Regions from separate parts of the Streptomyces capitiformicae genome, predicted to be linked through region 4. Evidence: riboswitches for the same ligand, from Rfam matches in the RefSeq annotation. Region 4 holds a riboswitch; each other region holds the start of a gene.
The links. A riboswitch is a leader RNA that binds a small molecule or an ion and turns the genes downstream of it on or off. The one in region 4 is predicted to bind cyclic di-AMP.

Region 1: linked by a shared signal. The riboswitch ahead of CES90_RS46585 (M23 family metallopeptidase) and the one ahead of CES90_RS22890 (M23 family metallopeptidase) in region 4 are both predicted to bind cyclic di-AMP.
Region 2: linked by a shared signal. The riboswitch ahead of CES90_RS35370 (LysM peptidoglycan-binding domain-containing protein) and the one ahead of CES90_RS22890 (M23 family metallopeptidase) in region 4 are both predicted to bind cyclic di-AMP.
Region 3: linked by a shared signal. The riboswitch ahead of CES90_RS13520 (C40 family peptidase) and the one ahead of CES90_RS22890 (M23 family metallopeptidase) in region 4 are both predicted to bind cyclic di-AMP.

Annotation. Positions count from the first base shown of each region.
Region 1 is NZ_CP022161.1:10,403,905-10,411,191, forward strand. It holds gene CES90_RS46565 (dihydrofolate reductase family protein) at 1-925, opposite strand, end outside; gene CES90_RS46570 (MarR family winged helix-turn-helix transcriptional regulator) at 1,018-1,548, shown strand; gene CES90_RS46575 (GTP cyclohydrolase II) at 1,774-2,406, shown strand; gene CES90_RS46580 (PP2C family protein-serine/threonine phosphatase) at 2,527-3,666, shown strand; cyclic di-AMP (ydaO/yuaA leader) riboswitch at 3,945-4,108, shown strand; gene CES90_RS46585 (M23 family metallopeptidase) at 4,120-5,166, shown strand; gene CES90_RS46590 (aldo/keto reductase) at 5,301-6,245, shown strand; gene CES90_RS46595 (transposase) at 6,752-7,102, shown strand; gene CES90_RS51510 (TetR/AcrR family transcriptional regulator) at 7,256-7,287, opposite strand, start outside.
Region 2 is NZ_CP022161.1:7,888,668-7,895,954, forward strand. It holds gene CES90_RS35350 (Ppx/GppA phosphatase family protein) at 1-666, opposite strand, end outside; gene CES90_RS35355 (DUF501 domain-containing protein) at 663-1,193, opposite strand; gene CES90_RS35360 (FtsB family cell division protein) at 1,228-1,704, opposite strand; gene eno (phosphopyruvate hydratase) at 1,808-3,088, opposite strand; gene CES90_RS35370 (LysM peptidoglycan-binding domain-containing protein) at 3,520-4,221, opposite strand; cyclic di-AMP (ydaO/yuaA leader) riboswitch at 4,226-4,425, opposite strand; gene CES90_RS35375 (LysM peptidoglycan-binding domain-containing protein) at 4,611-5,621, opposite strand; gene CES90_RS35380 (cytochrome P450 family protein) at 5,805-7,118, opposite strand; gene CES90_RS35385 (tetratricopeptide repeat protein) at 7,115-7,287, opposite strand, start outside.
Region 3 is NZ_CP022161.1:3,047,081-3,054,367, forward strand. It holds gene CES90_RS13510 (ATP-dependent Clp protease proteolytic subunit) at 103-738, shown strand; gene CES90_RS13515 (hypothetical protein) at 746-1,054, shown strand; cyclic di-AMP (ydaO/yuaA leader) riboswitch at 1,460-1,630, shown strand; gene CES90_RS13520 (C40 family peptidase) at 1,634-2,107, shown strand; gene CES90_RS13525 (DUF6328 family protein) at 2,186-2,770, shown strand; gene CES90_RS13530 (ATP-binding protein) at 2,742-3,200, opposite strand; gene CES90_RS13535 (helix-turn-helix domain-containing protein) at 3,468-4,340, shown strand; gene CES90_RS13540 (DUF397 domain-containing protein) at 4,350-4,574, shown strand; gene CES90_RS13545 (8-amino-7-oxononanoate synthase) at 4,632-5,759, opposite strand; gene bioB (biotin synthase BioB) at 5,958-7,124, shown strand; gene CES90_RS13555 (adenosylmethionine--8-amino-7-oxononanoate transaminase) at 7,135-7,287, shown strand, end outside.
Region 4 is NZ_CP022161.1:5,135,130-5,142,416, reverse strand. It holds gene CES90_RS22915 (aspartate aminotransferase family protein) at 1-306, shown strand, start outside; gene CES90_RS22910 (helix-turn-helix domain-containing protein) at 407-1,039, shown strand; gene CES90_RS22905 (DUF6126 family protein) at 1,036-1,158, shown strand; gene CES90_RS22900 (tyrosine-protein phosphatase) at 1,191-1,988, opposite strand; gene CES90_RS22895 (alpha-galactosidase) at 2,211-4,283, shown strand; cyclic di-AMP (ydaO/yuaA leader) riboswitch at 4,586-4,746, shown strand; gene CES90_RS22890 (M23 family metallopeptidase) at 4,750-5,739, shown strand; partial or broken gene CES90_RS49820 (DUF6250 domain-containing protein) at 5,803-5,940, shown strand; gene CES90_RS22885 (SGNH/GDSL hydrolase family protein) at 6,072-6,857, shown strand; gene CES90_RS22880 (TetR/AcrR family transcriptional regulator) at 7,246-7,287, opposite strand, start outside.

The DNA.
Region 1 (7,287 bases), 5.3 Mb from region 4:
CCAGGGTGCTGTAGACGGTGGCGGAGGCGAGGCGCGGGTCGGCGGGGTCGAGTTTGGCGAGGGCCGCCTCCTCGGCGTGGACCACGGGGTCGCCGTCCTCCCGGGAGTGGCCGCGGGCCAGCTCCGTACCGTCCGCCGCGACGACGATCGCGCCCACGCTGAACGCGGTCCGGGAGGGCGGGCACGCGAGGGCCAGTTCGCAGGCCAGCGCCAGCCAGTGCCGGTCGGCGGGGGAGACGGCCGGGCCGGTGCCGGGGAGAGTGGGGACGTACCGGATGAGGACGACGTCGCCGACCGGCCGGGTCTCCAGCACACGGAGGCGGTTCCTCGGCCCTCCGGGATACGCGCCCGTCCCGAACATCCGCGGCGCGTCCGTCTCGCCCACGAGAACGGGCGCCACGGCCAACTGGAGCTCGTCCGCGAGCCCCTGCTGGAGGAGCTGGGTGTGCACGCGTCCACCGCCCTCGACCATCAGGCGCCGGATGCCGCGTACGGCACCGAGGTGGGCGAGGATCGCCGGCCAGTCCAGCTCTGTCCCGAGGGGGACGACGTCGGCGGCGATCCCGGCCCCGCGGAGCCGTTCCGCGCCCTTGTCCGTCGTGTACACGACCTTCTCGCCGCCGGTGTGCCAGAACTGGGCCGCCGGGTCGAGGTCGCCGGACGCGCTGACCGCGACCTTGAGGGGGTACTCGGGGAGGCCGGCGGCGATCCGGGTCGCGCGCCGCTCGGGGGAGTTGACCAGCAGCCGGGGGTTGTCGGTGCGCAGGGTGCCCGCGCCGATCAGGATGGCGTCGCTGGCCGCGCGCACCTCGTCGACCCGGTCGAAGTCGGCCGGGCCGGAGAGCAGCAGCCGTTCGGGCCCGGTGTCGTCCAGGTAGCCGTCGAGGGAGACGGCGGCGGACAACAGGACGTAGGGCAGGGACATGGACGCGCTCCATACTCCATGGCTGAGGGCCGGGGGCTTGTGTGGGAAGGGCGGGCTTGGTTCAAGTTTTAAACACTAACTACACTCTACGTATGACGACCCGCTGGCTCACCCCCGACGAGCAGCGAGCCTGGCGTGCCTACGTCGCCGCGAGCTCGCTCCTGGAGGACGCGCTCGACCGGCAGCTCCAGCAGGAGGCCGGTATGCCGCACCTCTACTACTCCATGCTGGCCGCCCTCTCCGAGGCGCCGGACCGGAGGATGCGGATGACCGACCTCGCCGAGCGCCTGAAGATCACGCGCAGCCGGCTGACGTATGTCGCGACCCGGCTGGAGAAGGACGGTGTGCTGCGGCGCGAGAACTGCCAGTGGGACAAGCGCGGCAGCATCGCCGTACTGACCGACGAGGGCATGGCCCTGCTGGAACGTACGGCGCCGGGTCACGTCGAAACGGTCCGCAAGGCGGTCTTCGACCACCTCACCCCGGAACAGATCGGGCAGCTGGAGGAGATCAGCATGGGCATCGCGGCGGCGATCCAGGGCGAGGGCGGCTCCCGCCCCGCGGCCCCCGACGACCTGCCGTGGCGCCGCCGCTCGTGCGGGTCGAGCCTGCCGGAACAGTGATCGTCATCACGCCCCCTTCCCTTCCCTTCCCTTGCCTTCCCTTCCCGACCGATTCCCGCCGTCATTCCGACTGATTCGGCCGTCATTCCCGGACTCCCGGGAATGCGACCCATCCCAAAACGGGTTGCTTGAAATTTGAAGCAGGGGTTAGAGTCCTGCCGAGGTCGTGCTTCAAATCTGAAGCACTGACTGGCCACGCCACCCGCACCAGGACCGGAGACCCGCATGCCCGAATTCCCCGCTGCCACCCCGCGTGCCCGCGTCCGGGTACCGCTGCGTTTCCACGACGGCTACAGCGTCGACGCCGAACTGGTCACCTTCCATGGCCTCGTCGACGGCCAGGAGCACCTGGCGATCGTCCTCGGCGACCCGGCACCCGGCACGCCCCCGCTGGTCCGACTGCACTCGGAGTGCCTGACCGGCGACGTCCTCGGCTCGGCCCGCTGCGACTGCGGCCCGCAGCTGCGCGAGGCGGTGGAGCGGATCGCCGATCGCGGCGGGGTCCTCCTTTACCTCCGCCAGGAGGGCCGCGGCATCGGCCTCTACAACAAGCTCGACGCGTACGCCCTCCAGGACCAGGGCCTCGACACCTACGAGGCGAACGCGGCGCTCGGGCTGCCCGAGGACGCGCGCGACTACACGGCGGCGGCCCAGATGCTGGACGCCCTCGGTATCGCCGAACTGGACCTGCTCTCCAACAACCCCGACAAGGCCCAGCAACTCCGTGACCTCGGCGTCGGCGTCCAGCAGCGTGTCCCCACCGGCGTCTTCACCACCGCCCACAACGTCCGCTACCTCCGCGCCAAGGTCCTCCAGACCCAGCACACCCTCCTGCTGCCGGAACTGACGGCGGGCTGATTTCATCTGGTCCACTCGGCCCCGGTCGACTGGCCGCCCGCCCGCGCGCCCGTAAACCATGGACCTGTGGGGCAGTCGGAAGGTGTCCAGGGCAGGCACGGCGTACAGGGTGCAGCGGGTGTGAAGGGGCCGGGCAGCCGGCGCTTCTTCTACGCCCGCGCCCTCCTTCGCGCCCTCCCGGCTCTCCTCGTCCTCACGGGCCTCTTCTACGACCGCTTCACCCCACGCGAGTTCACGGCGGTCCCCTTCTTCACCGCCGCCCCCCTCGTGGCCGCCCCGCTGCTCTCGCTCACGGGCACGGTGGTCGCGGGTGTCGCCTCCCTCGCCGGCATCGTCGTCGTCCACCTCCGCTACGGCGACGCGGGTCATGTGGACGCGATCACCGAGATCGCCACGGTGGCCACGGTCGCCGTACTGGCCGTGGTCATCAACAGACTCGTCCACCGCAGCAGCGCCCGCCTCGCCACCGCCCGGGAGATCGCCGAGGCCGCGCAGCGGGCCGTACTGCCGGAGCCGCAGGAGCGGATCGGCGGCTTGGAGATCGCCGCGCGGTACGAGGCGGCGCAGGCCGGGGCGTCGATCGGGGGCGATCTGTACGCCGTACAGGACTCGCCCCACGGCATACGGCTGATCGTGGCCGACGTACGCGGCAAGGGGCTCGGCGCGGTGTCGGCCGTCGCGGTGCTGATCGGCGCGTTCCGGGAGGCGGCCGAACAGGAGTCCACGCTCGAAGCGGTCGCCCAGCGACTGGAACGGGCCCTCACCAGGGAGACCACGCGACGGGAGGCGACCCGCCGGAGCAGGATCGAGGCGATCGAGGCGATCGAGACCTATGAGGCGATCGAGATGTACGAGGGGTTCGCCACAGCCGTACTCGCGGAGTTCCCGCATGGCGCCGGACTCGCCCGCATCGTCAACCGAGGGCATCCGTCCCCCCTGCTGCTGTACGCCGACGGCACCCTGCGCATGCTGGACGCCCCCACCCCCGCACTCCCGCTCGGCATGGGAGAGCTGGGCGCCTGGCCGGACCGAGCCGAGGAGGCCGAGTTCCCCACCGGCGCGACGCTGCTCTTCTACACCGACGGCCTCTCCGAGGCCCGGGACGCGCACGGCGTCTTCTACGAGCCGGCCGAACGCCTCTCCGGGCGCACCTTCCCCGGCCCGCGCGCCGTGTTGACGACCCTCGCGGAGGAGGTACGCGCCCACACCGGCGGCGGCGCGACGGACGACATGGCACTGCTGGCGGTACGCCGCCCGTGACCCTGATGGGCCGACGGCGTCCTCATCTCCTCCACGTCCTTCACGATTCTCCTCACCCAGCGTGTTCACCCGACCCCCTCCGCATAACAACTGACGCTCAGTCAGAACCTTTGTGACGGCTGGGGCAAGGTCAACTCGCCCGTTTTCCGCCCCTCATGACCCGAAAGTCCAGCGCAAAAGCCGGAACGATCATTCGGAACCGCTTGGAATGCGGCCCTCGCGTCTATTAACGTTCGATAACGCAGCGCGGTCGTCCCAGCCGTCACAAGAGGCGGCTCCGTGCTCACGCGCCGAATCCCGTACCTGTACGGGAACCGGGGAACCACCACCCTGGGGTGAATCGCGCGGAAGCCGTCGTGGCAGCACGACAGGTTTACGCGCGTAGGAGACCTTCCTGCTCCGAACCCGTCAGCTAACCCGGTAGGCGAGAAGGAAGGAAAGGAGTACGCCCACGTGGCGTCCAACCGGTCCGCGACCGAAGCCCCGTTCGTGCCGAGCCAACGCAGCGGCGAGACGTTCGCCTACGGCAGCTACAACGCCGAGAACGAGGGCCCCTTCCAGGAGTGGAACCCCACCGAGGAGTCCATTCGTCCCGTTCGCGGCCGGCACCGCGTCGCCAAGCAGCGCCAGCGCGGCGGACTCGCCCGCAGCTCCACGGTTCTCGGCGTCGGTGTCATAGCCGCCGTCGGCGGCGCCGGCATGGCCAGCGCGCAGACCGGCAAGCCCCCGGTGTCCATCTCGTTGCCGGACATGCCGAACGTCGGCTCGGTCTTCGAGGACGAGGCCGACGAGCCGGAGCCCCAGGCCTCCACCTCCCCGCTCAGCAGCGCCGGCCTGATCGCCGCCGACACCGAGCAGGGCACCTCGGACGCCGGCGAGGCACTGCGCGCCCGGATCATGCAGCAGGCCGAGTCGCAGCAGGAGGCGTTCGACAAGGCCGCCGCCGAGGCCGTGCAGACCGCCGCCGCGAAGAAGGCCGCCGAGCAGGCCGCCCAGGAGAAGAAGGAAGCCGAGGCCAGGGAAGCCGCCGAGCGGAAGGAGGCGGAGGAGGCGGCCGCGAAGAAGGCGGAAGAGGAGCGCCTCGCCGCCCTCGCGAAGCAGTACGCGCTTCCGACCTCCTCGTACACCCTCACCTCCTACTTCGGCCAGTCCGGCCCCTACTGGTCCTCCGGGTACCACACCGGCCTCGACTTCGCCGCTCCCACCGGCACCCTGATCAAGGCCGTCCACAGCGGCACGATCACGCAGGCGGGCTGGGACGGCTCGTACGGCTACAAGACCGTCCTCACCCTCGATGACGGCACCGAGATCTGGTACGCCCACCAGTCCTCCATCGGCGTGAGCGTCGGCCAGAAGGTCGCCACCGGCGACGTCATCGGCCGCGTCGGCGCCACCGGCAACGTCACCGGCGCCCACCTCCACATGGAGGTCCACCCCGACGGCTCCGCCACGGGCATCGACCCGGCGGCATGGCTGCGCAGCAAGGGCCTGAGCCTCTGACCCGGCAGACCCGGCAGGGGTAATTGGCAGCTCGGTCCCGGTGACATGCCGCGCCGGCGGCGTGACCGTGGGACTGAGCTGCCAATCGCGCGATCCCGGAATGCGGGCGTCCGGCCCGGCGGTTGACGAGAAGCATGACTTCTCTTCGCAAGCTGGGTACGTCCGACCTCGAGGTCTTCCCGCTCGCCCTCGGCGGCAACGTCTTCGGCTGGACGGCAGACGAGAAAGACTCCTTCGCCGTCCTGGACGCCTACACGGCCGCAGGCGGCAACTTCATCGACACCGCCGACTCCTACTCGGCGTGGGTCGAGGGCAACGAGGGCGGGGAGTCCGAGACGATCATCGGCAAGTGGCTGGCCGCCCGCGGCAACCGCGCCGACGTGGTGATCGCGACCAAGGTGAGCCAGCACCCGCGGTATCGGGGCCTGACCGCCGCCAACATCAAGGCCGCAGCCGACGCCTCCCTCACCCGCCTCGGCACCGACTACATCGACCTCTACTACACGCACTTCGACCAGCCCGAGGTCCCCGTCGAGGAGATCATCACCGCCCTCGACGACCTCGTGAAGGCCGGTAAGGTCCGCGCGACAGCCGCCTCCAACATCACCCCCGAGCGCCTCAAGGCCTCCCTGGACTTCTCGGCCACCGAGGGCCTCGCCCGCTACGTCGCCCTCCAGCCCCACTACAACCTGGTCTCCCGCGACACGTACGAGGGCCCCCTCCAGACCCTGGCCGCCGACTACGGCCTCGCCGCCGTCCCCTACTACGCCCTGGCCAAGGGCTTCCTCACCGGCAAGTACCGCCCTGGCACAACGATCGACAGCCCCCGCGCCGCAGGCGCCGGCGCCTACCTCGAAACCCCGCGAGGCACCCGAGTCCTGACCGCCCTGGACAACATCGCCAAGTCCAGGAACACCGACCCCGCCACAGTCGCCCTGGCCTGGCTCCTCACCCAGCCCACCATCACGGCCCCCATCGCCTCGGCCCGCACCGCCGACCAACTCCCACCCCTCCTGGCCGTAGCCGACCTGACCCTGACCCCCGAGGACGTCACCCATCTGACAGAGGCCTCGGCGTAACCCTGGGCGGGGGTGGGCTGCGCAACTCGGCGCCACAAGGCACCGCCGCGCCCACTCAGCGGCACGACTGCCCGCAGCGAGGCCAGCCACCACGACGGCGGGGCGGCCGCAAGACGGCGGAAGGGGCCGTGCCGGTACGTCATGCCCGTCGCGTAGAGCGGCCCAGAGAACCCCAACCCATCAACCCCGAGCAGTAGGGCACCAAGCGACGGGCAGACGTACCGGCACGGCCCCGCCCCACCACGCACCGCACGCGCCCCGCCCCCCAACGCACCGCACGTGCCCCGGCCCACCCGCCGGAGGTGCCCCGCACCAGGCGGCGGGCAGACGTAGCGGCACGGGCCCCGCCCCCCAACGCACCGCACGTGCCCCGCCCCCCCAACGCACCGCACGTGCCCCGGCCCACCCGCCGGAGGTGCCCCGCACCAGGCGGCGGGCAGACGTAGCGGCACGGGCCCACGTCTGGCGCGTCATGATCGCCGACGAGCGAAGAGTCAAGTCCCTCCCTGGCCAGGCGGCTTGACAAGACACAGAGGCACCGACTCACCAAAGCCTGCCCCGAGATGACTGGACTCGCCCGCCTGACCGGCGAGTTCGCGCAGCTGCTGACCCCGGCCGAGGGCAACGACGCCAAGCTCACCGTCTGGATCACCGCAGTTCGCTCCACCGACCTGCCCCACCTGCACTCCTTCACGAACGGCCTTGAGCTCGACCGCGCAGCCGTCGACGCCGGACTCACCACCCCGTACCACAACGGCCGCACCGAAGGCGTCAACACACGAACCAAGAAGATCATGAGGCAGATGCACGGCCGAGCCGGGTTCTCCCTGCTCCGCCACCGCATCCTCCTCCAGTGATCACCACACAGCGCTACCACCGATTACGGGACAGAGCCACTCGTTTGATAGTCCCGGACATTGTCGTACGCGGGCTTGGTGGTGGGGTGGGGCCGCCCGGGCCCCGGGAGCCCCTGAGCCTGCTTGCTCGCCCAGTCGGTTCCGCCCTGCTGTTCACCCGCGGGAATCGCGTTGGAGTGAGCGCA
Region 2 (7,287 bases), 2.8 Mb from region 4:
GAGCGTGTGCGCCTCCCGCAGCGGCACATGCCGCTCCGCGAGGTCCAGCGCGGCCTCGATGTCGGCGCGCATGGCGGCGATCTGCTCGTCGCCCGGCGGGTCGACGACGGCGCCGTCCCGGACGAGGTGCCGCTCGGTCAGCCGTACACAGCCGATGTCCACCGAGCGGGCCCCGCGCACATGGCCGTCGCCGACCACGAACTCGGTCGAGCCGCCACCGATGTCCACGACGAGGAACGGCTTGGCAAGGTCCTCCCGGTCGAGCAGTTCCTTGGTGGCGCCGGTGAAGGAGAACTCGGCCTCCTGATCGCCGGAGATCACCTCGGGCTCGACACCGAGGATGTCCAGCACCCCTCGTACGAACTCGTCGCGGTTCTCCGCGTCGCGGGACGCGGAGGTCGCGACGAAACGGAGCCGCTCGGCGCCGTGCTCCTTGATGACCGCCGCGTACTCACGGCAGGCGGCGAACGTCCGCTCCAGCGCCTCGGGGGCGAGCCGGCCCGTACGGTCGACGCCCTGGCCGAGGCGGACGATGGTCATCCGCCGGTCCAGTTCGACGAGTTCGCCGGTCGACCCCGCGCCGGAGGCGCTTTCAGACACTGTCGCGTCGGCGACGAGGAGGCGGATGGAGTTGGTACCGCAGTCGACGGCGGCGACCCGGGTCATTCGCCGGCCTCCGCGGCGGAAACCACGCAGGGACCCTTGGCCCACCACTCCGGCAGCATCTCGATCGCCTCGTCGCCCAGCGGATTCACGCCGGGACCGGCGGCCAAGGAGTGCGCCACCAGCACATGCAGGCACTTCACCCGGTCCGGCATGCCGCCGGCGCTCGGGAAGCCCTTCAGCTCCTCGATCTCGTCGCGGCGCCGGATGTAGTCCTCGTGAGCGGCGCGATAGGCCGCGGCCAGCTCCTCGTCCTTGCCCAGCCGCTCGGTCATCTCCTTCATCACGCCGTTCGCCTCCAGCGTGCCGATCGCGGAGGCGGCGCGCGGGCACGTCAGGTAGTACGTCGTCGGGAAGGGCGTGCCGTCCGGCAGGCGGGGCGCCGTCTCGACGACGTCCGGCTGCCCGCACGGACAGCGGTGCGCGATCGCGCGCAGCCCGCGCGGCGGGCGCCCGAGCTGCTGCTGGAAGGCCTCGACGTCCGCGTCGGTGGGCTCGGTGCGCGGGGTGGGCGGCGGGGGCGTCTGCATACCTGTACGTAAGTCTCTCTAGAGCTCTGGTCGGTCACTGGTCGGCGGCGTCGGCCTTGTCGACCCCGTCCCAGACATTGGTGTACCAGGGACGGTCGGCCGTCCCCTGCGTCGCACGGGACTGCTTCGCCGCGTCCGGGTCGATCATCGTGTAGCCGGTCTCGCCCGGCATCACATAGTGCAGCCGCTCCCGGATGCGCTGCTCGGCGTACGCGTCGTCCTGCCAGCGCGCCTTGAGGTCACGCAACTCCTCGACACGCTCCCGCGCCTCCTCGCGCTGCTGCTGCAACTCGGCGATCTCGGCGCGCTGGGAGACGTACTGCCTTATGGGATAGGCGAGGGCCACGATCATCGAGCAGAGGACGAGGGCGAGCAGCGCGGCGCGGCCGGTCAGCCGGGAGCGGCGGGCTTGGCGCTTGGTCTGGGAGCGGTAGACCCGGGCGGCCGTCTGCTCACCGAGCAGCTTCAGCCTGGTCGCCGTGGAGAAACGGTCCCGGTCCTTCACGGCCATGTCCCACTTCCCCTTCCCATGTGCCTACGTGCGTACGTCCCCGCACACGGTACGGGACCGGGTACGGGGACGTACGTACGACGCTACCTACAGCCAGTAAGGCTCAGCCCTTGAAACGGGGGAAGGCGCTGCGGCCGGCGTACACCGCGGCGTCGTCGAGGATCTCCTCGATGCGCAGCAGCTGGTTGTACTTGGCGACGCGGTCCGAGCGGGCCGGGGCGCCGGTCTTGATCTGACCGCAGTTCACGGCGACGGCGAGGTCGGCGATGGTGACGTCCTCGGTCTCGCCGGAGCGGTGGGACATCATGCACTTGAAGCCGTTGCGCTGGGCCAGCTCGACGGCGTCCAGGGTCTCGGTGAGGGAACCGATCTGGTTCACCTTCACCAGCAGGGCGTTGGCGGCGCCCTCCTCGATACCGCGGGCCAGACGCTCGGGGTTGGTGACGAACAGGTCGTCACCAACGAGCTGCACCTTGTCGCCGAGGCGCTCGGTGATGGTCTTCCAGCCGTCCCAGTCGTCCTCGAACAGCGGGTCCTCGATGGAGACGAGCGGGTAGGCGTCGACGAGCTCGGCGTAGTAGTCCGTCATCTCGGCGGCGGAGCGCTCCTTGCCCTCGAAGACGTACACGCCGTCCTTGTAGAACTCGGAGGCGGCGACGTCGAGCGCCAGGGCGATCTGCTCGCCGGGGGTGTAACCGGCCTCCTTGACGGCCTCGAGGATGAGGTCGAGGGCGGCGCGGTTCGAGTCCAGGTTCGGGGCGAAGCCGCCCTCGTCGCCGAGGCCGGTGTTCAGGCCCTTGCGCTTCAGCACCTTCTTGAGGGTGTGGTAGACCTCGGCGCCCCAGCGCAGGGCCTCGGAGAAGGACTCCGCGCCGATCGGGGCGATCATGAACTCCTGGATGTCCACGTTGGTGTCGGCGTGCGAGCCGCCGTTCAGGATGTTCATCATCGGCACCGGCAGCAGGTGCGCGTTCGGGCCGCCCAGGTAGCGGAAGAGCGGGAGGTCGCTGGCCTCGGAGGCGGCGTGGGCGACGGCGAGGGAGACGCCGAGGATGGCGTTGGCGCCGAGGGAGCCCTTGTTGTCGGTGGCGTCCAGGTCGAACATCGCCTGGTCGATCAGGCGCTGCTCGGTGGCGTCGTAGCCGACGAGCTCCGGGCCGATCTGCTCGATCACCGCGAGGACGGCCTTCTCGACACCCTTGCCGAGGTAGCGGTTGGGGTCGCCGTCACGGAGCTCGATGGCCTCGAAGGCACCCGTGGAGGCGCCGGACGGAACGGCGGCACGACCCGTGCTGCCGTCGTCGAGGCCGACCTCGACCTCGACCGTGGGGTTGCCTCGGGAGTCCAGGATTTCCCGGGCTACGACGACGTCGATGGACGGCACGAGCATCTCCTTCTTGGGATGTGACGCGATGTGACGCTGTTTGCGACTAGAGCCTAACCGCCCCGGGACTGTCGGCAGCCGACCGACCGTCCCGTGGACGAAGAGACCGTACCGATTGTTCCATGCCGGAACAAAGGGGAGGGGGCGGGGAAGTGAACAAGGAGGTGACAGGGGGAGGTGACAGGGGGGAGGTGACAGCAGGGCGGCAGGGAGGTGGCGGCCAAGGAGGGCGGGCAAGAAAAAGCCCGCTCCGGTGCGTACGGGGGGAGTGCGCACCGGAGCGGGGAACCCGTGGGGGACAGGGGGGTTGCCCTCACGAGGTCTTCACTAAGGAGGACACGGATGTGAGCGGACTGTGGTTCAGCTGAGGAGCGGCCTGTTTTTCGGCACAGCCGAACCGGTCGCACAGCCCGCTCACATCCGCCCGGTCGTCAGCTCAGGTGGAGCTGCTGGCCGGGGTAGATGAAGTCGGCGTCGTCGATGATGTCCTGGTTCAGCTCGTAGAGCTTCTCCCAGCCACCTTCGACGTTCTCCTCCTCGGCGATGCCGCTGAGGGTGTCGCCGGAGACGACCTTGTACTCGCCGTCGCCCTTCTTGACCTTCTTGCCGGTCGGGGTCTCGACGGTGGCGCGCTCGGAGGAGCGGGAGGCGCGGGTCTCCTGAGTGCTCTCCTGGGTGCTCTCCTGCGAGGAGCCGGAGTTCGAGCCCGAGTTCGAGTTCGAGGAGCCGCTGTCGGAGGCGGCGGCACCGTCGTAGGAGGCGCTGGACAGGCCCGTGCCGCAGACCGGCCAGGCACCCTTGCCCTGGCCCGCGAGGACCTTCTCGGCTATCTCGATCTGCTGGGCCTTGGTGGCCTGGTCGGCGGTGGCGGCGTACTTCGTACCGCCATAGCCGGCCCAGGTGGAGGCGGCGAACTGCAGACCGCCGTAGTAGCCGTTGCCGGTGTTGATGGACCAGTCGCCGCCGGACTCGCACTGGGCGACCGCGTCCCACTCGGAGGCGGTGGCGGCCGAGGCGCTGCCGGCGACCATCAGCGGAGCGGCGATGGCGGCGGCACCGGTGACGCCGACGACGGCGATGGCACGGGCGGCCTTGCTCGGGCGGCGGTGCTTGCCCTTGCTGGAAAACAGCATGGAGTGATCCCCTCACCGACGCCTGCGAGGTGAGCTGTCGGGTTCGGGCCGGTTGAGTTGCCCGGCCGCGCTCGTTCGCCTTTCGGCTCACATCGCGCGGCTTCACCCCGAGCCGGTTCCGGTCGTGCGACCCCGAAGGGCCTCAACTGCCGGACCCGGCACTTACCTTGGGTCCCCCGCTCCTGCCTACGGCGCTTGACGCGACGACTGTTCCCACGCGGCCGTTGACAGGATTCGGCGTGACGACCGCAGGGGCCCGCTGTGGTGCGAGCGGTCACGACCGTAATCACGTGATTCGCCGAATATCAAAGACGATCAGGGGGTCTGTGATTCATCTCCCACCGAGATCAAAACGGGCATTCGGGGGCGAACCATGACCCGAACTCTCGCTACTTTTCGCCCGTTTCGACACCGACTTCGAGGGTCTGACCGGGAAGGATAAGGTCCGGGTCAGTTCCAACCGTGCCCTCGTTCTCGGCGTACAGCTCACGCCACCCGCCCTGAAGGGCAAGGGAGTCCGCGATGGACGTCAGACTGTCCCCTTCGCGGACGGTGTACGAGGCATGGACGGCGTCGACGGTTTCGCGCGCGGCCTCGCCGCCCCGGGAGGCGTGACGGCCCGAGGGCGAGGACGAGGACGAGGAGGATTCGGTACGGGCGTTGTCGTCGGCGCTCTCGTCAGCGCTCGCACCCCGATGGCGACCGCTGCCGGCGTCATCCGCGGAAGAGCTGTCGGATCCCTGCGAGACATCGCTGCCGGAGTCACCGGATTCGACGGAGTCACCGGATTCGGCGGATTCGCCGGAGTTCTTGGAGTCGTTCGAATCGACGTCGGCCTTGATGGAGCCTTCTGCGGCATCCGGGGAAGAGTCGGACGTTTCGGATGAATTGGACGAGTCGGCGGAGCGGGAGGAATCGGGTGTTTCAGGGGATTCAGCCGACTTCGTCGATTCCGTGGAACTGGATGAATCACCCGAGTTCGACGAATCGTCCGCGACACCGGTGTCCACATCGGCGGTACCGGAGTCGCCGCCGAGGTTGTGGAGCAGCCCGCAGGTGGACCAGACGCCGACGCCCTGGTCGGCGAGGATCTTCTCGGCGACGGCTATTTGCTGTGAACGGCTGGCCTGGTCGGGGCTGGTGGCGTAGTCGAGGCCGCCGTAGCTCTCCCAGTTCTCCTGGGTCATCTGGAGGCCGCCGTAGCGTCCGTTGCCGGTGTCCGCGCTCCAGGAGCCGCCGCTCTCGCACTCCGCCACCTGGTCCCAGGTGGTTCCGCTGGCCGCGCTCGCGCCGGTGGCGCCGAGGAATGGGATGGCGATGGCGGAGCCGGTCACTCCGGCGGCGACGAGGAGGGCCGGAGCCTGACGGGGGCGACGGTGACGACCGGTCCCGGAGAGCATGCGGTTGCCTTTCACACGACAGCAGTGACCTGTGCGAAGGGTGTGGCGGCCCTTCGCACTGATGCGTGAACGTATCGGCAGTCGATCAGTTGTCACAAGTTAATGCAGCGTAGATCACGTGAAGATCACAGACTTGAGAGTCTGTCATGTATCGGCGCCGGGTGGGGTACTGCTACTGGCCGCTTACGAGGTACCACCATCGGCCACCCGAACCGGCTTGAACTCCACCGGAAGGGTGCGCAATCCACGCATAATGAGCCCACCGCGCCACCGCAAATCGGCCGGATTCACCGCGAGTTGCAGGTCGGGGAGGCGGGTGAGGAGCGTGGCCAGCGCGGTCTGTCCTTCGAGGCGGGCAAGAGGTGCGCCGAGGCAGTAGTGGATGCCGTGGCCGTAACCGAGGTGCTGGTTGTCGCGGCGGGAGAGATCGAGGGTGTCAGGGTCGTTGAAGCGGGCCGGGTCGCGATCGGCGGCGGCGAGGACGACGAGGACGGGATCGCCGGGAGCGATGTCCTGGCCGCCGATGGTCAGGGGCTGGGTGGCGAAGCGCCAGGTGGCGAGTTCGACGGGGCCGTCGTAGCGGAGGAGTTCCTCCACGCCGGTTTCGAGCAGTGCGGTTTCCTTCGCGGCGAGGGAGGTCTGGAGGCGGGCGCGCTGGTCGGGGTGGGTGAGGAGGGCGTAGGTGCCGTTGCCGATGAGGTTGACCGTCGTCTCGAAGCCGGCGAAGAGGAGGATGAAGGCCATGGCCGCGGCTTCGTTCTCGGTGAGGTGCTCACCGTGGTCGGAGGCGCGGATGAGAGCGGAGATGAGGTCTTCGCCGGGGGTGGGGGTGTCGGGGAGTGCCTCGCGCTTGCGGTGGATGAGGTCGGCGAGGTAGCCGCGCATCTTCTTGACCGACCGGGCGACCCCGCCGCGCGGGCCGCCGCCGTGCCGGATCATCATGCCGGCCCAGTCGCGGAAGTCGTCCTGGTCCTCGCGGGGGACGCCGAGCATGTCGCAGATCGCGTAGATGGGGAGTGGGAAGGCGAACTCGTGGATGAGATCGGCCTCGCCCTTGTCCGCGAACTGGTCGATGAGGTGGTCGGTCAGCTCCTGGACGCGGGGGGCGAACTCGGCGACTCGGCGGGGCGTGAAGGCCTTCGAGACGAGCCGGCGGAGTCTCGTGTGATCCGGCGGGTCGATGTTGAGGAGGTGAGTCATCAACTCGGCCTTACGCTCGCCGGGGATCCCGGTCTTCCCCTTGGCGTGGGCCGGTTCGTCATGATGCGCCGGGTTCTTGGAGAGGCGCGCGTCGGCCAGGGCCTGCTTCGCGTCCACATAGCGGGTGACCAGCCAGGCTTCTACGCCGCTGGGGAGACGCGTGCGGTGCACGGGGGCGTGCTCACGGAGCCAGGCGTACGCCGGGTAGGGATTGGTGGCGAACTCCCAGGTGAAGAGGTCGGGTGCGTCGGTTCCCGTTGGGGTGCCGGTGGGGGTGGGGTGGGGCTGGTTGGTCACTCGTTGACGGTAGCTGGTGGGTCCGAGTCGGGGCCGGGGAGCTGGCCCAGATGCCGCTTCGCGTAGTAGTGGCCCAGTCGGGCGGCTGTGACCAGCCACTTGTTGGCTTCCGGCTTGTCACCACTCTTCACCATGCGCATCCACAGCCAGTACGCGGCCTCATCGCTGC
Region 3 (7,287 bases), 2.1 Mb from region 4:
CCGACCCCTCAGAGCGAAAGATCCCACATCGCCCACTCCAAAGGTACGTACGTCCTGTACATTTTTTACGGTTGCCGATCAGAGGAGGCGTGGCCCATGCCCATGAACCGACCGTCGACCCGCTATGTGCTGCCCGAGTTCACCGAGCGCACCAGTACGGGTCACCGGACGATGGATCCGTACTCGAAGCTGTTGGAAGAACGGATCGTGTTCCTCGGGACGCAGATCGACGACACCTCGGCGAACGATGTGATGGCGCAGTTCATGCACCTCGAGTACCAGTCCCCGGACCGGGACATCTCGCTGTACATCAACTCCCCCGGCGGCTCGTTCAGCGCGATGACGGCGCTTTACGACACGATCCAGTTCGTCACCTGCGATGTAGAGACCATCTGCCTGGGGCAGGCGGGGTCGTCAGCCGCGGTACTGCTGGCGGCGGGCACACCGGGCAAGCGGTTCGTGCTGCCGGGCGCCCGGGTGGTGATCCAGCAGCCGGCGCTGACCGAACCGGTCGAGGGACAGGCGAGCGATCTGGCCATCCAGGCCGAGGAGTTGATGCGCAACCGCCGGAAGCTGGAGGAGATGCTCGTACGGCACACCGGGCAGAGCCACGAGCGGATCAGCGGGGACATCGAGCGGGACAAGATCCTCGACGCGGAGGCCGCGGTGGAGTACGGCCTGGCCGACCGGCTCATCCCGAGCCGCAAGACCTCGCGCACGCTCCCCGGCGCGAGGTGAGCCGCCGATGCTTCCACCCGAGTTGCCGCCGTTGCCCGCTCTCACGCGTGCCGAGGCGGAGCTGATCGACCGTTATCTGGACGTGGTGGACCTGCTGGGCCGGATCAATCCGGCCCGTCCCGGCGACACGTACCGCGGACTGCGGGCCGCGCAGGCCCTCGTCGGCAAGGCGACCGCACTGCGCGACGCGCTCGAACTGATGCACAGGCGGGGGGAGAACGAGGTGCATGCCCCCACCCTCGCGCGGGCGCTACGGGTCCTCGACGGCGAGCGCCGCGCCGCCCGCGTCACCCTGCCGCCCGGAACGGAGAGTTGACCGGCACGCACGGCGCGTGCGACCCGGTGGCCGTCTGAACGGAGGCCGGGTCGTGCGCCGTACTGAAGGGTGTCAGGCCCGGACTTGGGGCGGACCGAGTGGTATCGGCGCAACGACGTACTCGCTCATCCCGCTTCAGGCCCCGTGGAGTTGAGCAACATGCCTGCTTACGGGACGGAATATGGCATTCCGATGCTGGTGCGAGCCTCCTTGCGGGGTGGACATCTTCGCCGAAATCGCCCCGTCCACCCGAATATGCAGGTGGTGAGTAAGGCCACAAATCCCCGATTCCGTTGGGATTTTCGGACTTCCGTGCGTCAAGATCCCTTCCTGACGACAAGCCCCCGCCACAGCGGCGGGGCGATCCGGGTGGACGCCGAGTCCTGCCGCCGCCCGGATGACCGGTCGACAGGATTGCATCGGCAGGAGTGGAGGACCCAAGCACGACGGGTCGCCGGAACGGTCAAGCCATGACCGGGCCGAGCAGCCCTTGGGGTGAAGCCGCGTCAGCGGCCGGGCAACTTCGCCAGCCCGAATCCGACAGGTCATCCTTCACAGGCGGCTGACGAAGGGTTGCGCATGACTGCGCTCAATCGTGTCCCGTCGCTGTTGACCCGGGCCGGTACGGCCTCGGCCCTCACCATCGCCGCCGTCGGCGGCAGCATCGTGGTCCCGGGCGTCGCATCCGACGCCGAGGCCGCCACAGTGGCGTCGAAGGCACTCAAGGTCGCGGCTTCCAAGAAGGGCTCCCCTTACAAGTACGGCGCCAAGGGCCCTCGCAGGTTCGACTGCTCCGGGCTGACGCTCTACGCGTTCAAGAAGGTGGGCAAGAAGCTGCCCCGTACCGCCCAGCAGCAGTACAACAAGACGAAGCACATCTCCGCGAGCAACCGCAAGCTCGGAGACCTCGTGTTCTTCCACTCGGGGTCGAACGTCTACCACGTCGGCATCTACGCGGGGAAGGGAAAGATCTGGCACTCGCCGAAGACCGGTGACGTCGTACGGCTCCAGAAGATCTGGACCAAGAGCGTCTGGTACGGCCGGGTCCGCTAGGCCCAACCGTGGGGGCGGCGGGCAAGCTCCGCCGCCCCGGCGGGCGTAACGCGGGCCGTGCCGGATACCCGTACGCCCATGGCCGACGAACGCCCCCACCCCGCACGCGACGAGCGCTTCGAAGCACGTAACGAGACGCACCTCGAACGCGCCGACCGCAACTTCGCCGAACTGCTGCAGGAGTTGCGGGTCACCCAGACCGGGGTACAGATCCTCTTCGCGTTCCTGCTGACGCTGGCTTTCACCCCGCGCTTCCCGGACCTCGACTCGGTCCAGCGCGCCACATACGTCACCACGCTTCTGCTGGCGGTTCTCGCGGCCGCGCTGTTCACCGCTCCGGCGGCGCTGCACCGCTCGCTGTTCCAGCAGAGCGCCAAGCCCGCCATCGTGCGGGTCTCGTCCCGGCTGGCCGGCGTGGGCCTGGCCGTCCTGATGCCCGCCTTCGCCGGATCGGTACTGCTGGTCGTGGATGTGACCCTCGGCAGGGCGGCCGGTGTCGCCGCCTGCGCCGGCACACTCCTCGTGTGCCTGTTCCTGTGGGGTCTGCTCCCGAAGCTGGTGGGGCGGTCCGGTCGCGACGGCGGCTCGTCAACACCGTCACCGTCACCCGCACGGGCTCGTGGAGAGTCGCCCGTCAGGGCTCCTGCGGACCCCCTGCCCTGATCGGTTGCACGGGGACCGTCCATGGCAGTTCGATCGCCACCGTCTTACCGCCCTCACGCGTGGGTCTGACGCTCAGTCTGCCGCCGCACTCGGCGGTCAGCCAGCGAATGATGACCATGCCCCGGCCGTTGTCCTGCTGGACCCCGGCGGGCAGCCGTTTCGGAAAGCGTGGATGACTGTCGGTGACACCGATGCGCAGTTGCTCGTCCCGGTCCAGGGCGATGTCCACGGTGAACGTGGGTGACTGACCGAGCGTGTGCTGGACGGCGTTGGTGGCGAGTTCGGACACGATCAGGCGCACGGTGTCCGCGATGCCCGTGCCGCTCGGCAGGCCCCATTCGGCGAGCACGGAGGCGACGTAGTTGCGGGCCGCGGACACCGAAGCGGGATCGCTCGGCAGAGTGACGGATGCTTCCTGATGATCTGCCATGGCACGGTCGTCCCTTTCCCACGGGACCGATGTCCGACAGGGAGCGGATGGTTCGAGTACGGTCCCGGACTGGTGCTTCGCGCCAGACTGCCACTACCTGGGCCGTCACGGGTGGCGATCGACCAAGATATGCATATATCTGTCGCTCGAAGCAGTGAACTCTCCGACGACCGACCGTATTCAGGTGGACTCTCGGTCCATCCTCTGTCATCACCCGACCTCCGCGCGCCGGCCTGACCACCCCGCGCCTGGCGGAAGGAGAATCCCATGCAATACGGTCCGGCGGTGCGCCGCCGCAAGCTCGGTGCCGAGTTGCGCGTCCTGCGCACCGGATCCGGGCTCACGAGTATCGAGGCGGCCCGGCTGGTGGGCTGGCACCAGTCCAAGGTGAGCCGGATCGAGACGGGCGCCAGTGGGGTGAAGCCCGCTGACGTACGGAAGCTACTGGACGCGTACGAGGTCGGCGACACCGAATTGCGGGGGCTGCTGCTGGCCTTGGCGGGCTCCGAGGACGGCGGGGGGCGGCACAACTGGTGGCACGCGTATCGCGGGGTGCTGCCGCCGACGTACCGGGACTTCATCAGCCTGGAGTCGCAGGCCAGCGGGATACGGACGCTGGAGACCTCGGTCGTACCAGGGCTCTTGCAGATCCCGGAGTACGCCCGGGCGGTGACGCGGGCCGCGGTGGAGGGGCTGGAAGACGACAAACTCGACACGCTCGTGGAAGTGCGGCTCGCGCGGCAGGACGTACTGCGCGGAAATCCGCCGATGGAGCTCAGCGCCGTGCTCGACGAGGGGGTTTTGCGGCGGGAGGTCGGCGGTCCCGAGATCATGGCCCGCCAGCTGGGGCGTCTGGTCGAGGCGGCGGCCCTTCCTCAGGTGCGACTGCAGGTGCTGCCGTTCACTGCCGGGGCACACATCGGCATCACCGGACCTTTCGTCATTTTCTCATTTAGGAGCACTTCCGATCTGGACGTGGTTGTTCTCGACCACTTGACGAGTAGCCTCTACCTGGAGCGGAAAGAAGACCTCAGGGCTTATGTCGAGGCCTTCAACGCCCTTCAGATCCACGCCCTTTCGCCCGAGGACTCGTTGGATTACATCGCCGGGCTGGCCCACTGCCAGTCGACCGGCGCGTAAGGAGGCACCATGTCCGCACCGCCTCGGAACGTACCTACCAGTACCGCACTGCGCGGTGTGTGCTGGCGGCGCAGCAGCCGCAGCACCGGAATGAACAACTGTGTGGAGACGGCCCGTCCCGGGTCCGGCCGCTGGGCCGGTCTTGTGGCCGTACGCGACTCGAAGAACACGGCGGGGCCGGCTCTGCTGTTCGCCCCCGAGGCATGGGAGGGATTCATCACCACGCTTCGGTGAGCGCCGCCGGAGGCACTCGCACTTCCGCTTACGGCGACGCACGGCCGGGACGCCGACTCACGGTCGCGTATCGCCGATGATCCCCACGGCTCGGTCGATCTGGCCCTCGGTGAGATCCGCGCGGGCGGTCAGCCGCAGCCTCGAAACGCCGTCGGGTACGGACGGTGGGCGGAAACAGCCGACGGCGAGACCCGCCGACCGGCAATCCGCCGCCCACCGCACCGCCTGATCCGGAGACGGCGCACGCACGGACACCACGGCGGCGTCGGGCCGCACCGCTTCATGGCCCGACGCCGTCAGCCGTGTGTGCAGGGCCCTGGCCACCTCGCGGGCCCGCGCGGCACGCTCCGGCTCGCGGCGCAGCAGCCGGAGCGCGGCGAGGGCGGCGCCGGTGGCGGCCGGGGCGAGGCCCGTGTCGAAGATGAACGTACGGGCCGCGTTGACCAGGTGGTCGATGACGTGCGCCGGGCCGAGGACGGCACCGCCCTGGCTGCCCAGCGACTTCGACAGCGTCACCGTCACGACGACATCGGGGGCGCCCGCGAGTCCCGCCGCGTGCGGCGCTCCCCGGCCGCCGTCGCCCAGGACACCGAGCCCGTGGGCGTCGTCCACGACCAGTCCGGCGCCGTACTCACGGCAGGCGGCCGCCAGTTCGGCCAGCGGGGCGGCGTCGCCGTCCACGGAGAACACCGTGTCGGAGACGGTGATGGCCGGGCTTTTCGCCGTGCTCAGCGCCTTGCGGACGGCGTCCGGGTCGGCGTGTGCCACGACCTGGGTGGTGCCGCGGGCCAGTCGGCAGCCGTCGATGAGGGAGGCGTGGTTTCCGGCGTCGGAGACGACGAGGGAGCCGTGCGGTGCGAGCGCGGTGACGGCAGCGAGGTTGGCGGCGTAGCCGGAGGAGAAGACCAGGGCCGCCTCGAAGCCGCAGAAGTCGGCCAGCTCCCGCTCCAGTTCGCCGTGGAGTTCGGTGGTGCCGGTGACGAGCCGGGAGCCGGTGGCGCCGCCGCCCCACCTGCGCGCGGCCTCGGCGGCGCCCTCGATGATCTCGGGGTGCCGGGCCAGGCCCAGGTAGTCGTTGCTCGCGAGGTCGAGGAGCGGCGAGTCGGCGGGGCGGGGGCGCAGGGTCCGTACGAGCCCGGCGCGGCGGCGCGCGGCGGCCTGCTCGTCGATCCAGCCGAACGCCATGATTCCTCCGGGGGCATGTGGGCAGCCCGCACTCCCTGGACGACAGGATCCAGGTCGCTCAGGGCTTTTGTAGGCAGTGCACAGACACTAACGGGACGACCGGCCGCCCACGATGTGGCAATACCCACACGTCGAACCGACTCTGTTGTCCGAACTCTCCTTGGCCCGGAGCACTCCCGTAGGACAGGATCGGCTCTCATGGACCTGCTGAACACGCTGGTGGACAAAGGGCTCCGGCGCGAGCCGCCGAGCCGTGCCGAGGCGCTCGCCGTCCTGGGCACCTCCGACGACGACCTGTTGGATGTGGTGGCCGCGGCCGGCAAGGTGCGTCGGCACTGGTTCGGACGCCGGGTGAAGCTGAACTACCTGGTCAACCTCAAGTCCGGGCTCTGCCCCGAGGACTGCTCCTACTGTTCCCAGCGGCTCGGCTCCACCACCGGCATCCTCAAGTACACCTGGCTCAAGCCAGACGAGGCCTCCAAGGCCGCCGCGGCCGGGCTCGCCGGTGGCGCCAAGCGGGTCTGCCTGGTGGCGTCCGGGCGCGGCCCGACCGACCGGGACGTCGACCGGGTCGCCGGCACCATCAAGGCGATCAAGGAGCAGAACGAGGGTGTCGAGGTGTGCGCCTGCCTCGGTCTCCTCTCCGACGGCCAGGCCGAACGCCTGCGCGAGGCGGGCGCGGACGCCTACAACCACAACCTCAACACCTCCGAGTCCACGTACGGCGAGATCACGACGACGCACACGTACGCCGATCGGGTGGACACGGTGCAGAAGGCGCACGCGGCGGGTCTGTCGGCGTGCTCGGGTCTGATCGCGGGCATGGGCGAGAGCGACGAGGACCTGGTCGACGTGGTCTTCTCACTGCGCGAACTGGACCCGGACTCGGTGCCGGTCAACTTCCTCATCCCGGTCGAGGGCACTCCGCTGGGCAAGGAGTGGAACCTCACCCCGCAACGGTGTCTGCGGATCCTGGCGATGGTCCGGTTCGTCTGCCCCGACATCGAGGTGCGCATCGCGGGCGGCCGTGAGGTCCATCTGCGCACGATGCAGCCGCTCGCCCTGCACCTGGCCAACTCCATCTTCCTCGGCGACTACCTCACCACCGAGGGCCAGGCCGGCAAGGCCGACCTGGAGATGATCGCCGACGCCGGGTTCGAGGTGGAGGGCATGGGCGAGGTGACGCTGCCGGAGCACCGCGTCTCGGGCGGATGCGGATCCGAGAGTGCCTGCGGCTCGGAGAGTGCCTGCGGCTCCGACGATGTGTGCGGTACGGCCACTGCCGCGCCGGTCGGCGAGCCGCGCACCGACCTCGTCGCCGTACGCCGCCGGGGCGCCGGAACCGATCTCGCGCCCAATGCCTGACCTGCGCCCCATGCCTGAGCTGAGCGTGCCCGAGCTGCTGGATCTCGACCGGCGGCATGTCTGGCATCCGTACGGGCCTATGCCCGGCCGGGTCGAGCCGCTCGTCGTGGAGGCGGCGAGCGGGGTACGACTGAAGCTCGCCGACGGCTCGGGCGAGCTGGTG
Region 4 (7,287 bases):
ATCGAGTTCGGCAGACCCAAGTCGCTGAAGCTGCGCAGCCGCTGGACCATGCTCCAAGCGGCACGCAAAGGGCTGTTCGCGCAGATGGTCGTCGTACCGCTGCTCCAACGGCACCGCATCCTCACCCAGGTCTCCGGCGACCACCTGGAGGTGATCAAGCTGATCCCGCCGCTGGTCGTCAAGGAGCCGGAGGCGGACCGGTTCGTGGCGGCCTTCACCGAGGTGATGGACGACGCGCACAGCGGGGGCGGGCTGATGTGGGACTTCGGCAGGACGCTGGTGAAACAGGCGGTGGCCAACCGATAGACGAGGTCGCCCATGGTCGGCCCGCGAGGTCGGCCCACGGGCCTTTGCCTCTGAGGCAAGAAATTTGCCGCAGAGGCAAGGCTCCGGCTGAATGGAGGGCATGAGCCCCTCCGAGGGTACCCACCCTCCCGAGCCCTCGGCGGACGGGGAACTACCCGCCGTCGCCCCACAGCTGCGCGCCCTGCGTCGCCGGGCCTCCCTCACCCTGGAGGCCGCGGCCCGGGCCGCCGGGCTGTCGCCCGCGCATCTGTCCCGGCTGGAGACCGGACAGCGCCAGCCCTCGCTGCCGATGCTCCTCGCGCTGGCCCGCATCTACGGGACGACCGTCTCCGAGCTGCTCGGTGAGACCGTCGCCGAACGAGACGCCGTACTCCGCGCCGACGACATGGAGCCCACCAAGGCCGGCGGCTGGACGTACTGGCAGGCGGGCGCGCCCGGGCGGGGCATGCAGGCGCTGCGCGTCCATGTGCCGTACGGCTCGCAGGGCGACATCGTGCGGGTGCACCCCGGTGAGGAGTGGCTGTACGTCCTGAAGGGGCGGCTGCGGCTGCGCCTCGGGGACACCGCGCATCTGCTCGCGCCCGGGGACAGCGCGCACTTCGACTCGCTGACCCCGCACCGCATCGCCGCCGCCGACCACGACGGCGCCGATCTCCTCTTCGTCCACACCCTGCTGCAGAGCCCGACCGCGACGTTGTGCCTCGGGCCGAACACCCCCGGAGAGACTCCATGAGCGACCTGGAAGAGAAGTTCCCCCGCGCCCTGTGGGTGCGGCTCATCATCTACATCGCGGTCGGCCATGTCTTCGCGGCCTTCGTCTATCTGCTGTTCGAGGTGGGCGCCAAGCAATAGGCGAAACGGACCCTCCCTCGGCGGACCCGGCCCTAGTCGAGCAGGCGCTCGCGCAGGCGGGTCCGGGTCTGCGGGGTCACCTTCAGGCCCTGCTCCAGGTATGTGTCCACGTCGCCCCAGGTCTCCTCGAGCGTGTCGAAGGCCGCTTGCAGATACTCCACGCGGGCGTCGAAGAGGGGGCTCAGCAGCTCCATGACCTCCGGGGAGTAGGCGCTGGCGGCGGAGCTGCTGCGGTGCACCTTGTAGCGGCGGTGCTTCGCGTTCGACTCCAGGTAGTCGGCGACGACGGCTTCGCGCTCGACACCGAGGGCGAGGAGCGTGACGGCTATGGACAGGCCCGCACGGTCCTTGCCCGCCGCGCAGTGCATCAGCACGGGCACGCTGTCCTCGGCCAGCGCGTGCAGGACATGGGAGTGCTCGGCCGTGCGCTGCTGGATGATCCTGCGGTAGGAGTCGATCATCCGGCCGGCTGCCTTGCCGTCGTCCAGCAGCTCACGCAACTGGTCCAGATCGCCGTCGCGGACCATCTTCCAGAACTCGGCGCCGTCCGCCGGGTCGGAGAGCGGCAGATTCACATTCCGCACGCCGGGCAGGTCGACGTCCGGGCCCTCCAGCTTCTGGTCTGCCGCGTTGCGGAAGTCGAAGATCGTGTGCAGGCCGAGGGTGGTCAGGAACGCGGCGTCCTCGTCGGTCGCGTGCGCGAGATGGCCGCTGCGGAACAGCACTCCGTGGCGCACCCGACGACCGTCCACCGTCGGCAGGCCGCCCACGTCGCGAAAGTTGCGCACACCGGTCAGCTCCGGCTCCGTCGACGGGATCTGCTGCGTCACTGGGGCTCCTCCCCTCCGGCCGTCGGCGCCGCTCGTCGACGGGCACGCCCTCGACATCGAGGCGCGCACTCGACGATACGACATGGCCGCGTACGGTCATGAGTTGTCCACAGGCGCCGCGGCACGCCCGCCGACAGTTGTCCACAGGCGGCGTCGGCCGCCCGCCGGGGCCTGCGATGATGTTGCCGCCCGATTGCACCTGTTCGAATCTGTGGGGTCTTGATGTTGGAAATCGGCGCAGACGGCCGAACCTGGCTTCTCACGGGGCCAAGGAGCAGCTATGCCTTGCGGCTCACCGAGGCCGACGAGTTGCTGCACCTGCACTGGGGCCCGCGGATCGCCCTCGCCGACGCCGAGGAGCTGGCCGCCCGGCAGCAGTTGCCGTACTGGCCGTTCGAGGCCCCGGTCGACGGGCACGAGGAGTACCCCGTCGAGGGCGGCCTCCGTTTCGTACGGCCCGCGCTGTCCGTGCGCACGGAGGAGCGGCGTGGCACCGAGTGGACCTTCCAGGCATACGAGGCCGAGGGTGACGAGCTGCGGCTGCGGTTCATCGACGACGGTCTCGGGGTCACGCTGCACTACCGGATGCGTGACGACGTGATCGAGCGCTGGGTGACCCTCGACAACGAAGGCCCGGCGGTGGAGCTGCTGCGGGCAGACTCGGCGACCTGGACGCTACCGCTGCGCGAGGAGGGCTGGCGACTCTCCCAGTTGCACGGGCGGTGGGCGGCCGAGTCACGGCTGGTGCGCGGGGACCTCACCTACGGGGAGAAGGTCATGGGCAGCCGGCGCGGGCACACCGGGCACCAGCATCTGCCCTGGGTCGCCCTCGACACCGACGCGACCGAGGAGCGCGGCGAGGTCTACGGCTGCGCCCTCGGCTGGTCGGGCTCCTGGCGGATCGCCGTGGCCCAACTCCCCGACGCGCGCGTGCAGATCACCGGTGGTGCCGGGTACGACGAGTCGGGCCTGCTGCGGCTGGAGAGCGGCGAGACGTTCACGGCGCCCGTCTTCGCGGGGCTGTGGAGCGACGGCGGCTTCGGCGGGGCGAGCCGCGCCTGGCACGCCTATCAGCGGGCGTACGTCATCCCGGACGCGGACCAGGACCGGCCGGTGCTCTTCAACTCCTGGGAGGCCACCGAGTTCGACATCTCGGAGGAGCAGCAGGGGGTGCTCGCGCGGCGGGCGGCGGCCATCGGGGTCGAGCTGTTCGTGGTCGACGACGGTTGGTTCGGGGCACGGACCAGCGACCGGGCCGGGCTCGGTGACTGGACGCCCAACCCTGACCGCTTCCCGAAGGGGCTGAAGCCGCTCGCCGACTATGTGCACGCCCTCGGCATGCAGTTCGGCATCTGGGTGGAGCCCGAGATGATCAACCCGGACAGCGATCTGTACCTGGCTCATCCCGACTGGGTGCAGTTCCAACCGGGACGAAAGCGGACGGAACTGCGCAATCAGCTCGTTCTCAACCTTGCTCGCGAGGACGTCCAGGAGTACCTCTGGGGGCGGTTGGACGGGCTCCTCTCCAGTGCGCCCATCGACTACGTCAAATGGGACTTCAACCGCTGCTTCACGGACGCCGGATGGCCCGGCGAGCCGTACCCGCAGAAGCTCTGGGTCGAGCACGTCCACGCCTTCTATGCCCTGCTGGACCGGCTGCGGGCCGCGCATCCGGGCGTCGCTTTCGAGTCGTGCTCCGGTGGTGGTGGCCGGATCGACCTCGGTGTGATGGCGCGGACGGACCAGGTGTGGACCTCCGACAACACCGACCCGCTCGACCGGCTCGCCATCCAGCACGGGTTCAGTCAGATCCATCCGGCCCGGGCCATGGCCGCCTGGGTCACCGACAGCCCGAACAGCCAGCTCAACGGACGGGTCAGCTCGCTGCGGTTCCGCTTCGTCAGCGCCATGGCGGGTGTGCTCGGCGTCGGCGGCGACCTCGTCGAGTGGAGCGAGGAGGAGTTGGACGAGGCTCGGCGCTGGGTGGAGCTGTACAAGGAGATCCGGCCGGTCGTGCAGCGCGGTGACCTCTACCGGCTGCGGGCTCCGGCGGGTGGGCTCAGTGCCGTGCAGTACGTCCATGGTGATGAGGTCGTCGTCCTCGCCTGGCTCCAGGCCCAGCACTACGGCGAGCCGCTCGCGCCGGTTCGGTTGCGCGGCCTCGACCCGGAAGAAACGTACGAATGCCGTGAAACGGGCGAGCTGCATCGAGGTGCGGTGTTGTTGCACCACGGGTTGCGTACGGGGTTGCGTGGCGACTTTGATGCGGCAGTTGTCCGGCTGCGTCGCACTTGAGTGAAGTGTCCGAAATGTAGCCGTAATTCCAACTGGCCCTGGAATAAAGTCTACTGGCCCGTAGGTGCGTGAGCAGCGTCATATTCGTGACGGACTGTTGCCGTCATGTTCACGTAATTCGGGCGTGTTTTCAGGGTCGTTGGAATGGGCTGAAGATCGCTCATTTACGGAATGTAATCGCGTTTTGGTGTAAGGATCATCTAGAGAGACGCACAGGAAAACCCAATAGTTGTCTCTGTGGGCACAAGTCGCTTACGTTCGGCCCCAATCCGGACGGACGCCCAATCCTGCCGCCGACCGGAGCCGCGTACCGACCCGATCCACGGCAGGAGCGGGGGACCCACAGGTAGTACCGCCTGTTCCAGTCTCCGGAACGGCTAGGGGTTAAGCCGTGCGCAAGCACGGCCGGGCATCTCCAGTCCGCACCCGACAGCTCACCTCGCAGGCGCCGGAGAGGAAAACGCCCATGCCCGCGAAGGGTAAGCACCGCCGCCCGAAGTCCCAGCGTTTCACCCGCTCTATCGCCGCCGCCGGAACCGGTGGCGCGGCGCTCGCACTGCCTTTGATAGGGGCCGCCGGCGCCTATGCCGCGACCCCGACGGTCGCCGTTTCCGGCGTTTCCGAAAAGGCCTCGGCCGCCGAAAAGTCGGTCGTGGTGCAGGGTGTGAGGCTTGAGCAGGCCGAGAAGGCCGCGCAGGCGGAGAAGACCGCCGACACCAAGAAGGCGGCGACGAAGACCTACTTGGTGAAGGTCGGCGACTACCTCTCGAAGATCGCGGAAGAGCAGGATGTCGACGGGGGCTGGAAGCAGCTCTACGCCGACAACCGGTCCGCGATCGGCTCGAACCCGTCGCTCATCCATCCGGGGCTCAAGCTCACGATCGGTGGTGCGGCCGCGTCGACCGACACCTCCCCGTCGCCGACGAAGGCACCGTCCTCGAAGTCCTCCGAGTCCTCTAAGTCGTCCAAGGCCTCCCAGTCCTCGACGAAGGAGACCAAGGAGTCGACCTCCACCACGTCGACCAGCCAGGCCGCCGAAACCAGCGGCTCCGGGTTCAGTCTGCCCATTCAGGGGGCCTCTGTCGGCACCGCGTACAAGACCGCGGGCAGCATGTGGTCCAGCGGTTACCACACCGGTGTCGACTTCGCGGCGCCGACCGGCACGAGCCTCAAGGCCGTGGGTGCGGGCACCGTCGTCTCGGCCGGCTGGGGTGGCGCGTACGGCAACCAGGTCGTCATCAAGCTCGCCGACGGGTACTACGCGCAGTACGCCCACCTCTCCTCGATCTCCGTCTCCGCGGGCCAGTCCGTGAGCGGCGGGCAGGAGATCGGCCTCTCCGGGGCGACCGGCAACGTCACCGGGCCGCACTTGCACTTCGAGATCCGTACGACTCCGAACTACGGGTCGGACATCGATCCGCTGGCCTACCTGCGGCAGAAGGGCGTCAGCATCTGACGTGCCGGATGTGAGTGTCCGAAGGCCGGACCCTCCTCTTGGGTGGGTCCGGCCTTCGGTGTTTCAGGGGTGCGGTGGTGGAACAACGGGCGGCTTGTCTTCGACTACGTGGACGCCGAGCCGTACACCGGTGGGCACTTCGCCTTTCGGACCGTGTGGAGTCACTTTCGGATCGAGGGGTTTCGGGTGTGGCGGGTCTGAGGATGGGGGCTGTGGCGGATCGCGTGGTCTATCTCACCGGCCGTCAACCCCTTATTACGGTCGCGTAGGTCACATCGGAAGGTGAATCATGGGCCGACGTGGCAGACGATTCGAAGAGTGACAGCAAAGACGTGATCGGGTCGTACGTTGCGGTGGGGGACAGCTTCACCGAGGGCGTCGGCGATCCCGGGCCCGACGGGGCGTTCGTCGGTTGGGCCGATCGGTTCGCGGTACTTCTCGCGGACCGGGTGCCCGAGGGCGACTTCGATTACACCAACCTCGCCGTGCGCGGGAAACTTCTCGACCAGATCGTGGAGGACCAGGTGCCGCGGGCCCTGGAGCTCGCGCCCGATCTGATCTCCTTCTGCGCGGGTGGCAATGACATCATCCGGCCCGGCACCGATCCCGACGAGGTCGCCGAGCGGTTCGAGCGGGCGGTTGCCACGCTCACGTCGGCGATCGGGACCGTGATGGTGACCACCGGTTTCGATACGCGTGATGTGCCTGTGCTGAGGCATCTGCGGGGCAAGATCGCCACGTACAACGGGCATGTGCGGGCCATCGCGGACCGGTACGGCTGCCCAGTGCTGGACCTGTGGTCGCTCAAGACGGTGCAGGATCGGCGGGCCTGGGACGACGACCGGTTGCATCTTTCGCCCGAAGGACATACGCGGGTCGCGCTGCGGGCCGGGCAGGTGCTGGGTGTCGAGGTGCCGGCTGATCCTGAGCAGCCGTGGCCTCCGTTGCCGCCGCGGGGGACGTTCGAGGTGCGTCGCGACAACATCCAGTGGGCGCGGGACCATCTGGTGCCGTGGATCGGGCGGCGGCTGCGGGGGGAGTCCTCCGGCGACCATGTGTCGGCGAAGGGGCATCTGTCGCCGTACGACATCAAGATGCGGATCGGGTCGGTGGCCTGAGGCCTGCCTCGTGCCTCCGGCGGTTGGGCGGGGGCGTGCGGGGGTGCGTCGGGCTGTGGGGCGGGGCGGTGCTGGTGCGTCCGACGGTTGCTCGGTGTGGGGGGTCTCCGGTGGTTGGCCGGGCTGTGTGGGGTGCGTTGGGGGTTGGGGCGGTGCTGGTGCGTCCGTCGGTTGCTTGGTGCGGGGGTCTCCGGTGGTTGGGGCGGTTTGTGCTCGGTGCGTTGGGGGGCAGGCCCGTGCCGGTGTGTCCGCCCGTCGCTTGGTGCCCTACGGCCCGGGGTTCACGGGCTGAGGCTCTCGGGGCCGCTCTACGCGACGGGCGTGACGCACCGGCACGGGCCCTTCCGTTGTCGCGTGGCCGGCCCGCCGTTGTGGAGGGGGCGGGGTATCAGGGCTCGCGGTCCAGGTTCAGTTCGCGGGACAGGGCCTC